3 regions of the Streptomyces sp. S4.7 genome follow, and region 2 is predicted to be linked to each of the others. Evidence: riboswitches for the same ligand, from Rfam matches in the RefSeq annotation. Region 2 holds a riboswitch; each other region holds the start of a gene.
The links. Region 2 has a riboswitch for thiamine pyrophosphate ahead of thiO (glycine oxidase ThiO). Riboswitches for the same ligand answer to the same signal wherever they lie in the genome.
Positions count from the first base shown of each region.

Region 1: linked by a shared signal. The riboswitch ahead of thiC (phosphomethylpyrimidine synthase ThiC) and the one ahead of thiO (glycine oxidase ThiO) in region 2 are both predicted to bind thiamine pyrophosphate.
Region 3: linked by a shared signal. The riboswitch ahead of SSPS47_RS25190 (thiamine ABC transporter substrate-binding protein) and the one ahead of thiO (glycine oxidase ThiO) in region 2 are both predicted to bind thiamine pyrophosphate.

Region 1 covers NZ_CP048397.1:3,738,658-3,741,923, reverse strand. Annotated here, with positions in the region: gene SSPS47_RS16555 (SsgA family sporulation/cell division regulator) at 1-261, shown strand, start outside; gene SSPS47_RS16550 (YibE/F family protein) at 266-1,672, opposite strand; TPP riboswitch at 1,744-1,886, shown strand; gene thiC (phosphomethylpyrimidine synthase ThiC) at 1,881-3,266, shown strand, end outside.
Region 2 covers NZ_CP048397.1:1,781,822-1,785,087, forward strand. Annotated here, with positions in the region: gene SSPS47_RS07840 (Rv2175c family DNA-binding protein) at 1-83, opposite strand, end outside; gene SSPS47_RS07845 (FAD-dependent oxidoreductase) at 186-1,406, opposite strand; TPP riboswitch at 1,513-1,627, shown strand; gene thiO (glycine oxidase ThiO) at 1,624-2,841, shown strand; gene thiS (sulfur carrier protein ThiS) at 2,886-3,086, shown strand; gene SSPS47_RS07860 (thiazole synthase) at 3,091-3,266, shown strand, end outside.
Region 3 covers NZ_CP048397.1:5,622,420-5,625,685, forward strand. Annotated here, with positions in the region: gene SSPS47_RS25180 (phosphatidate cytidylyltransferase) at 1-327, shown strand, start outside; gene rlmN (23S rRNA (adenine(2503)-C(2))-methyltransferase RlmN) at 502-1,614, shown strand; TPP riboswitch at 1,668-1,791, shown strand; gene SSPS47_RS25190 (thiamine ABC transporter substrate-binding protein) at 1,871-2,962, shown strand; gene SSPS47_RS25195 (iron ABC transporter permease) at 3,109-3,266, shown strand, end outside.

The DNA.
Region 1 (3,266 bases), 2.0 Mb from region 2:
GTCGACGGCATCAACGAACCCAGCGGCGACGGCGACGTGTACATCTCGCCGACCGAGCCCGAAGAGCTCTCCGATGTCCACATCAGACTCCAGGTCGGCACCGAACGCGCCCTGTTCCGCGTCAGCGCACCACCGCTGGTGGCCTTCCTCGACCGTACGGACCGGCTGGTCCCGCTCGGCCAGGAGATGACGCTCGGGCACTTCGAGACCAACCTGGAGGAGACGCTGGGGCGCATCCTCGCCGAGGAGAACGCGGGCTGAGCGCTTACGCCTTGCGGCGCCGCCCGCCGCCGCCCCGCGTCCGCAGGCCCCCGAACGGCCGCCCGGTAGGCGCCTTCGGCGGCGCCCCCGAGGGTGCCCCTGACGGCGTCCCCGACGGCGCTCCCGTCTCGGTCTCCGGCGTCGCGCCTTCCCCCGTCCCCGGCCGGTCGGCCGACACCACCAGGGCCGCCAGCACGGTGGTCACCGGCACCGACGCGACCAGACCGATCGACCCGACCAGGGTCCGTACGATCTCCTGGGCCACCAGTTCGCTGTTGGCCACCGTCGCCACGCTCGACTCGGCGATCGAGAAGAGCAGCAGCAGCGGCAACGCGGCGCCCGCGTAGGCCAGTACGAGCGTGTTGACCACCGACGCGATGTGGTCACGCCCGATACGGATGCCCGCCCGGTAGAGAGCACGCGGTCCCATGTCGGGATTCGCCTGGCGCAGCTCCCACACCGCCGATGTCTGGGTGACCGTCACATCGTCCAGTACACCGAGCGATCCGATGATGACGCCCGCCAGCAGCAGGCCGCTCATGTCGATCTCCGGATAGAGCCCGTGGATCAGTCCGGTGTTGTCGTCCGTGTTGCCCGTCAGACTCGCCCAGCCGATGAACAGCGAGCCCAGCAGCCCGATCAGCAGCAGCGAGATGAGCGTGCCGAGTACGGCGACGGATGTACGGGCCGTCAGACCGTGGCACAGGTACAGCGCGAGCAGCATGATCGCGCTTGAGCCGACGACCGCGACGATCAGCGGATTCGAGCCCTGAAGAATCGCCGGCAGGATGAACAGCGTCAGCACGGCGAACGAGATGACCAGCGCGATCAGCGCCATCAGCCCGCGCAGCCGCCCCACCACGACCACCGCGAGCGCGAAGATCCCGGCGAGCAGCGCCATCGGCGTCGAACGGTCCACGTCCGTGACCGAGTACTGGAGATCCCGGGGCGCGTCGGGGGCGAATGCCACCACAACGCCTTGTTTCACGTGAAACTGCCGCGGCGCGTCGGGCTGGACGATCTCGACGAACCTGCGCCCCTTGTCCTTGCCGGTCGTCACCTCGACCGTCGCCTTCTCGCAGTCGCCGGTCTGCGCGCGCTGCGCCTCACGCCCCTCCGGCGTCGTCGTGTCGCCCGTCGGCGGGACCTGAGCGGCGTTCACGTCCTTGCAGTCGATCTGCTCGATCTTCACCACCTGGCCCTGCTCGGTCTGGCGGTCGAAGCCGACACCGGTGCGTTCGTGCGCCGGGGCGCCGCCGGGCCACAGCACGACGAGTCCGACAAGGACGGCCGTGGCGAAGGGGATCAGCACCGCGGCGATGACCTTGCGCAGGTGCTTGGAGACCGGCGCGGCCGGCCCGTGGCTGTGCGAGTGGCCGTGCGAATCGGGTGTCTGCTGGGGTGAGGTCACCGACCGATCATCGCAAGAACGGCGGGGGCCCTCTGTTCAGCACGCCCGACATCGCGTTAGCGTGGTGGTGCCTTTACACACGCGGGAGCTCGGAGCACCGGGCTGAGAGGACGCTGACTGTGGAGTTCCGGGGCTTCCCCGGATCCCTGAGCTGCGTCGACCGCCGAACCTGTTACCGGGTAATGCCGGCGTAGGGAGTAGGTCTCATATGACCGTTCAGGACGCACGCACGCCTGCCGCACGAGCCATCGGCTGGCACAAGGGATACGTGGAAGGATCGCGCGCCGACCTCCGGGTGCCGGTCCGTCAGGTGTACCTCACCAACGGCGACGACGTGACGCTGTACGACACGTCGGGCCCGTACACCGACCCCACCGTCGAAACCGACGTACGGCGCGGTCTCGCACCGCTCCGGGAGAACTGGATCATCGGCCGCGGCGACACCGAGGAGTACGCGGGCCGCCCGGTCCGTCCCGAGGACGACGGCCTCAAGCACACCTCGCCGCGCGGTGGTCTCCGCAATCTCGACGCGGTCTTCCCCGGCCGCCCGCGCCAGCCGCGCCGGGGCCGCGAAGGGCGGGCGGTGACACAACTCGCCTATGCCCGGCGGGGCGACATCACCCCGGAGATGGAGTACGTCGCCATCCGGGAGAACGTCCCGCCCGAGGTGGTGCGCGACGAGATCGCCGCGGGCCGCGCCGTACTGCCGGCCAACGTCAACCATCCCGAGATCGAACCGATGATCATCGGCAAGCGGTTCCTGGTGAAGGTCAACGCCAACATCGGCAACTCCGCGGTCACTTCCTCCATCGAGGAGGAGGTGGACAAGATGACCTGGGCCACCAAGTGGGGCGCCGACACGGTCATGGACCTCTCCACCGGCCGCAACATCCACACCACCCGCGAGTGGGTGCTGCGCAACTCCCCGGTCCCCATCGGCACCGTGCCGCTCTACCAGGCGCTGGAGAAGGTCGACGGCAAGGCCGAGGAACTGACCTGGGAGATCTACAAGGACACGGTCATCGAACAGGCCGAGCAGGGCGTCGACTACATGACCGTCCACGCGGGCGTCCTGCTGCGCTACGTGCCGCTCACGGCCCGCCGCAAGACCGGCATCGTCTCGCGCGGCGGCTCGATCATGGCGGCGTGGTGCCTGGCGCACCATCAGGAGTCGTTCCTGTACGAGAACTTCGAGGAGCTGTGCGACATCCTCGCGTCGTACGACGTGACGTACTCCCTCGGTGACGGCCTGCGACCGGGCTCGATCGCCGACGCCAACGACGAGGCGCAGTTCGCGGAGCTGCGGACGCTCGGCGAGCTGAACACCATCGCCAAGCGGCACAACGTACAGACCATGATCGAGGGGCCGGGCCATGTCCCGATGCACAAGATCAAGGAGAACATCGACCTCCAGCAGGAGATCTGCGAGGAGGCACCGTTCTACACGCTCGGGCCGCTGACGACGGACGTCGCCCCGGCGTACGACCACATCACCTCCGGCATCGGCGCCGCGATGATCGCCTGGTGGGGTACGGCGATGCTCTGCTACGTGACGCCCAAGGAGCACCTTGGCCTGCCCAACCGCGACGACGTG
Region 2 (3,266 bases):
TCGATATCGAGCATTTCCGCGATATCGGGCAGGTGAAGCCAGGCAGGGACGAGAGCATCGATCTTTGCGTCAATCTCAGTCACAGGACAAGCCTGCCATCCCGGACTGACAGTCGGAAGCCGAGCCGGGCACCGACTGGGCCGACGAGCGGTACCCCCGGCCCGGGGAGAGCGCGCGGGACACGGTCACAGAGCCGTCAGTTTGAGCGGTACGGCGGGGTCGGCGGCCCGCCGCGTGTCGATCCGCGCACCCGCCGCGACGAGCTTGCGGCCCTGCGCCAGGTCTCGCGGTCTGCCGACGGCGAGCAGCGCCACCAGCGCCCCTTCCCGCAGCCACAGGACCGACCAGGCGGCGCTCGCCGGGTCGCCGCGCCACAGGAGGGCGTCGGCCCGGTCGTGGTGGCCCGCGTACTGCACGAAACGGCCGAACTGCTCGGACCAGAAGTACGGCACCGGGTCGTAGGGCTCGTGGGACTCCCCCACGATGTCGGCGGCGACCGTGCGCGGCCCCTGGAGCGCGTTGTCCCAGTGGTGCACCATCAGCCGCTCCCCGTAGCGGGCCGAGGGGAACGAGGCGCAGTCCCCGACCGCGTACACACCGGGCGCCGAGGCGCGCAGCCGGTCGTCGGCGGTGACGGCGCCCTCGGCGCCGGTCACGATGCCGGATCCCGCCAGCCAGGCCGTCGCGGGTCTGGCGCCGATGCCCACGACCACCGCGTCCGCCGCCTGCTCACGGCCGTCGGAGAGAACCACCCGGCCGGGCTCGACGCTCGCCACGCGCGCGTGGGTGAGGAGTTCGGCGCCGCTCTCGGCGTACCAGTCGGCCATCGGAGTGGCGACCTCGGCGGGCAGGGCGCCGGCGAGCGGATGGGCCGCCGCCTCGACGACGGTCACCTCGCAGCCGGCCTCCCTGGCCGCGGTCGTGAACTCGGCGCCGATCCAGCCCGCTCCCACCACGACGACATGGTGCTTGCGCTCCAGGACGGGGCGCAGCCGCGCCGCGTCGTCCAGGGTGCGCAGCAGGTGAACACCCGGGACCCCGTCGGCGCCCGGCAGGGTGATCGGTTCGGCGCCGGTGGCGATGACCAGCGCGTCGTAGGGAACCGGCCCCGCCTCCGTGTCCACCTCGTGGTCCGCCGGGCGCACACCGGTCACTTCGAGACCCAGCCGCAACTCCGCACGGAGCGCGTCGAAGTCCACGTCGAAGGCCGAACCTTCCGCCGCACCGAGGAGGACGGCCTTCGAGAGTGGGGGCCGGTCGTAGGGCTGGTGACGCTCGGCGCCGATGAGGGTGACGGGGCCTTCGTGCCCCAGTTCGCGCAGTGCCACGGCGGTCTGCACACCCGCCATTCCCGCGCCGACGACGACGGTGCGCCGCTCGTCCGTCTGCTTCCGCTGCTCGCTCACCCGATCACCTTATGGAACCGGCGGGGTCGACGACTCCCTTACAGGGGGCGGGGACAGGGGGTTACCCTGACCGTAAAGCACTTGTCATCAGTGGCGAACAGAAGACTTCACACCTCGCGGGAGCCCGTACGCACCGGGCTGAGAGGGAGGCTGACGCGGCCTCCGACCGTACGAACCTGATCCGGGTCATGCCGGCGAAGGGAGGAGCTGGACACCCATGCGGTCATCTCATGTTCGGTACCGGGAATCCGGGCGGTCCGACGTCCTGGTGGTCGGGGGCGGGATCATCGGCCTGGTCACCGCCTGGCGCGCGGCGCAGCTCGGGCTCGGCGTCACCGTCGTCGATCCGGAGCCGGGCGGCGGCGCCGCGCGGGTCGCCGCCGGGATGCTCGCCGCCGTCAGCGAACTCGACCACGGCGAACAGACCTTGCTGGCGCTGAACATCGCCTCGGCGCAGCTGTATCCCGACTTCGTCGCCGAACTGGAGTCGGTGACGGGGCAGGAGACCGGCTACCGCGCCTGCGGCACGCTCGCCGTCGCTCTCGACAGCGACGACCGGGCGCAGCTGCGTGAACTCCACGCCCTCCAAAGGAGGTCGGGTCTGGAGTCGCAATGGCTCACCGGCCGCGAGTGCCGGCGGCTGGAGCCGATGCTCGCTCCCGGCGTCCGCGGCGGGCTGCGGGTCGACGGGGACCACCAGATCGACCCGCGCAGGCTCGCGGCCGCCCTCGTGACGGCCTGTGAGCGGTCGGGGGTGGTCTTCCACCGGGCGTGGGCCGAACGGCTGCGGGTGGCCGGGGACCGGGCCGCCGGGGTCACGGTGGCCGGCGGCGCCGAACTGGGCGCCGATCAGGTCGTCGTCGCCGGGGGCAGCCTCAGCGGGCGGCTGGCGGGCGTGCCGGACGACGTCCTGCCTCCGGTACGTCCGGTCAAGGGCCAGGTCCTGCGGCTGACGGTGCCGCGCCCGTACGCCCCGTTCCTGTCCCGGACGCTGCGGGCCGAGGTCCGCGGCAGCCACATCTATCTCGTGCCGCGCGAGAACGGCGAGCTGGTCGTCGGGGCGACGAGCGAGGAGCTGGGCTGGGACACGACGGTGACTGCGGGCGGGGTGTACGAGCTGCTGCGCGACGCCCACGAACTGCTCCCCGGCATCACCGAACTGCCGCTCACCGAGACCCTCGCCGGGCTGCGGCCGACGTCGCCGGACAACGCCCCGCTGCTCGGGCCGACCGCCCTGCCGGGGCTGCATCTGGCCACCGGGCACCACCGCAACGGGGTGCTCCTGACGCCCGTCACGGGCCGGGTGATGGCCACCGTCCTCACGACGGGTGAACTGCCGGACCACGCACGGCCCTTCACCCCCGCACGCTTCCCGCCCGGTGGCGCCTCGGCCCCCTCCCCCACCGTCCGTGCAGGTCAGGAGCAGCACGCATGACCGACACCGTGAATTCGCACCCGTCCGGCAGCGGGCCCGGGTCCATGACCGTCTCGGTGAACGGGGAAGCCCGCGTCCTCGCCGGCCCCGTCACGCTCGACGTCCTCGTCGCGACCCTGACGGCCGCTCCCTCGGGCGTCGCCGCCGCGCTCAACGAGACCGTCGTCCCGCGCGGGCGCTGGTCCGACACCACCCTGTCCGACGGCGACCGCGTCGAGATCCTCACCGCGGTCCAAGGAGGCTGACCCGATGTCCGACGACCGGCTCACCATCGGCGGCGCCGTCCTCAACTCCCGGCTCATCATGGGGACGGGCGGCGCGCCGAGCCTCGACGTCCTGGAGCGGTCCCTGACCGCGTCCGGCACCGAACTCACCACCGTCGCGATGCGCAGGCTGGACCCGAACGTGCGGGGCTCGGTCCTGTC
Region 3 (3,266 bases), 3.8 Mb from region 2:
CACAAGCTGGCACCGCGCATCAGCCCCGGCAAGACCCGCGAGGGTCTCTTCGGCGCCATCGGATTCGCCATGGCGGCGGGGGCGCTGTGCATGCAGTTCCTCATCGACGACGGCACCTGGTGGCAGGGGCTGCTGCTCGGTCTCGCCGTGGCGGCCAGTGCCACGCTCGGTGACCTGGGAGAGTCGATGATCAAGCGGGACCTCGGGATCAAGGACATGGGCACGCTGCTGCCCGGTCACGGCGGCATCATGGACCGCCTCGACTCGCTTCTGCCGACGGCCCCGGTCGTGTGGCTGCTGCTGGTGGTGTTCGTCGGCTCGGGCTGACCCGTATCCGTACCGGTTACCCTGGTAAGGCCCGCCGTCCCGGACGGCGGGCCTTACTGCGCTCCGCGGTCGCGGGGCCCGTCACATGAGGTCTCCTGGCACCCGCAGCGTGCCCGTGTCCCTCCCGCGGTGGGCGGGGACACCGGCCTCGTCGTACCGAGGAGAAAACAGCTCATGGCACCGCCCAATCCCGGAGAACTCACCTTCGTCGCGCCCCGCGGCGCCAAGAAGCCGCCGAGGCACCTGGCCGACCTCACACCGGAGGAACGCAGCGAGGCCGTGGCGGCGCTCGGTGAGAAGGCGTTCCGTGCCAAGCAGCTGTCGCAGCACTACTTCGCACGGTTCGCGCACGACCCCGCCGAGTGGACGGACATCCCCGCCGCCGCGCGCGAGAAGCTCGCCACGGAACTGCTGCCCGACCTGATGTCCGTGGTGCGGCACATCTCCTGCGACGACGACACCACCCGTAAGACGCTGTGGCGGCTGCACGACGGCACGCTCGTCGAGTCCGTCCTGATGCGCTACCCGGACCGCGTCACCATGTGCATCTCCTCGCAGGCCGGCTGCGGTATGAACTGCCCGTTCTGCGCCACGGGACAGGCGGGCCTGGACCGCAACCTGTCAACGGCGGAGATCGTGCACCAGATCGTGGACGGAATGCGCGCGCTGCGCGACGGTGAAGTCCCCGGCGGCCCCGCGCGGCTGTCCAACATCGTTTTCATGGGCATGGGTGAACCGCTCGCCAACTACCGCCGCGTCGTCGGGGCGATCCGCCGGCTGACCGACCCCGAGCCGGACGGCATCGGACTCTCGCAGCGCGGCATCACCGTCTCGACGGTGGGCCTGGTGCCCGCGATGCTGCGATTCGCCGGCGAGGGCTTCAAATGCCGCCTCGCCGTATCGCTGCACGCGCCCGACGACGAGCTCCGCGACACCCTCGTGCCGGTCAACACCCGTTGGAAGGTGCGGGAGGTGCTGGACGCAGCCTGGGAGTACGCGGAGAAGTCCGGCCGTCGGATCTCCATCGAGTACGCCATGATCCGCGACATCAACGACCAGGCGTGGCGGGGCGATCTGCTGGGCCGGCTGCTCAAGGGGAAGCGGGTGCACGTCAATCTGATCCCGCTCAACCCGACACCCGGGTCCAAGTGGACGGCCTCCCGCCCCGAGGACGAGAAGGCGTTCGTCGAGGCGATCGCGTCCCACGGCGTGCCGGTGACGGTGCGCGACACCCGCGGTCAGGAGATCGATGGGGCGTGCGGTCAGCTGGCGGCCACGGAGCGCTGAGCGCGGCGACGGGACCCCGACGGGGCCCATGTACGCTGGTTCGAACGAATTACATATTCCGACAGGGGAGCGCCACAGCGCTGAGAGTGCGGCAGAGACTCGGACGAGCCTCACGGCCGCAGACCCTCTGAACCTTGCCCAGGTCATTCTGGGTAGGAAGTTCGGACATCACTCAAGCTGTTGCGCCCTGCCCTGCTCCGGTCCGCCGGTGCGGGGCAGGGCCGCGTCTTCTCCTGGACATCCCAGGAGGAATTCAGTGCGTACCACGAAGAGAATGACGGCCGGCGCCCTCGCTGCCGCACTTGGCGTCTCCGTGCTCGCCGCGTGCGGCGAGTCCGACGACTCCACGTCGTCGGACGTCGCGAAGTCCAAGGGTGTGACGCTCGTCGCCCATGACTCGTTCGCCGCCTCGGACTCCGTACTCAAGGAGTTCACCGAACAGACCGGCTACACCGTCAAGGTGCTGAAGAGCGGCGAGGCGGGCGAGGCGCTCAACAAGGAAATTCTCACCAAGGGCTCGCCGCAGGGCGACGTCTTCTTCGGCGTCGACAACACCCTGCTCTCCCGCGCCCTCGACAACGGCCTGTTCACGCCGTACGAGGCGAAGAGCCTCGACCAGGTCCGCGCCGACGTACGGCTCGACGACGCCGAGCACCGTGTCACGCCCGTCGACACCGGCGACATCTGCGTGAACTACGACAAGAAGTACTTCACCGACAAGAAGCTGGCGCCGCCGCAGTCCTTCGCCGACCTGACGAAGCCCGCCTACAAGGACCTGCTCGTCGTCGAGAACGCCGCGCAGTCCTCACCTGGTCTCGGCTTTCTCCTCGGCACCGTCGCGGCGTACGGGGACGACGGCTGGCAGGACTACTGGAAGCAGCTCAAGGCCAACGGTGTCCAGGTGGTGGACAGTTGGGAACAGGCCTACAACGAGGAGTTCTCCGGCTCGGCGGGCGGCAAGAAGGCCAAGGCGGAGCGCCCGCTCGTTGTCTCGTACGCGTCGAGCCCGCCTGTCGAGGTCCTGTACGCCGATCCGCAGCCGAAGGAGGCGCCGACCGGCGTCGCCACGAGCACCTGCTTCCGGCAGATCGAGTTCGCCGGTCTGCTCCAGGGCGCGAAGAACGAGGCGGGCGGCAAGGCTCTGCTGGACTTCCTGGTGAGCAAGACCTTCCAGGAGGACATGCCGCTCAACATGTTCGTGAACCCGGTCGTCGACGGTGCGAAGCTGCCCGCGCTCTTCACGGACCACGGCGCCGTGGTCGACAAGCCGGAGACCGTGGCCCCGGAGAAGATCGCCGAGAACCGTGACGAGTGGATCCAGTCGTGGTCCTCACTCGTCGTCAAGTAGCCGCGAAGGGCGACCGGGAGGGTGACACGGCCACGCGTACGGAGGCGGGGCCGGTCGTCCGGGGGACGGGGCGAGGACGGGGCCGGGAGCCGGGCCCCGTGGTGCGGGCCGCACGGCGCCGGGGGAGCGTCGTACGGCTCTGCCTCATGGCCGTGCCCGTCGCGTTCTTCGCGGTCTTCTTCGCCTACCCCGTCACGGCGATTGTCGGCCGCGGGCTGAAGACGGACGGCTCGTGGCACTGGGGCCGGTTCGGGGACGTGCTGAGCCGGCCCGACATCGGGCAGGTGCTCTGGTTCACGACGTG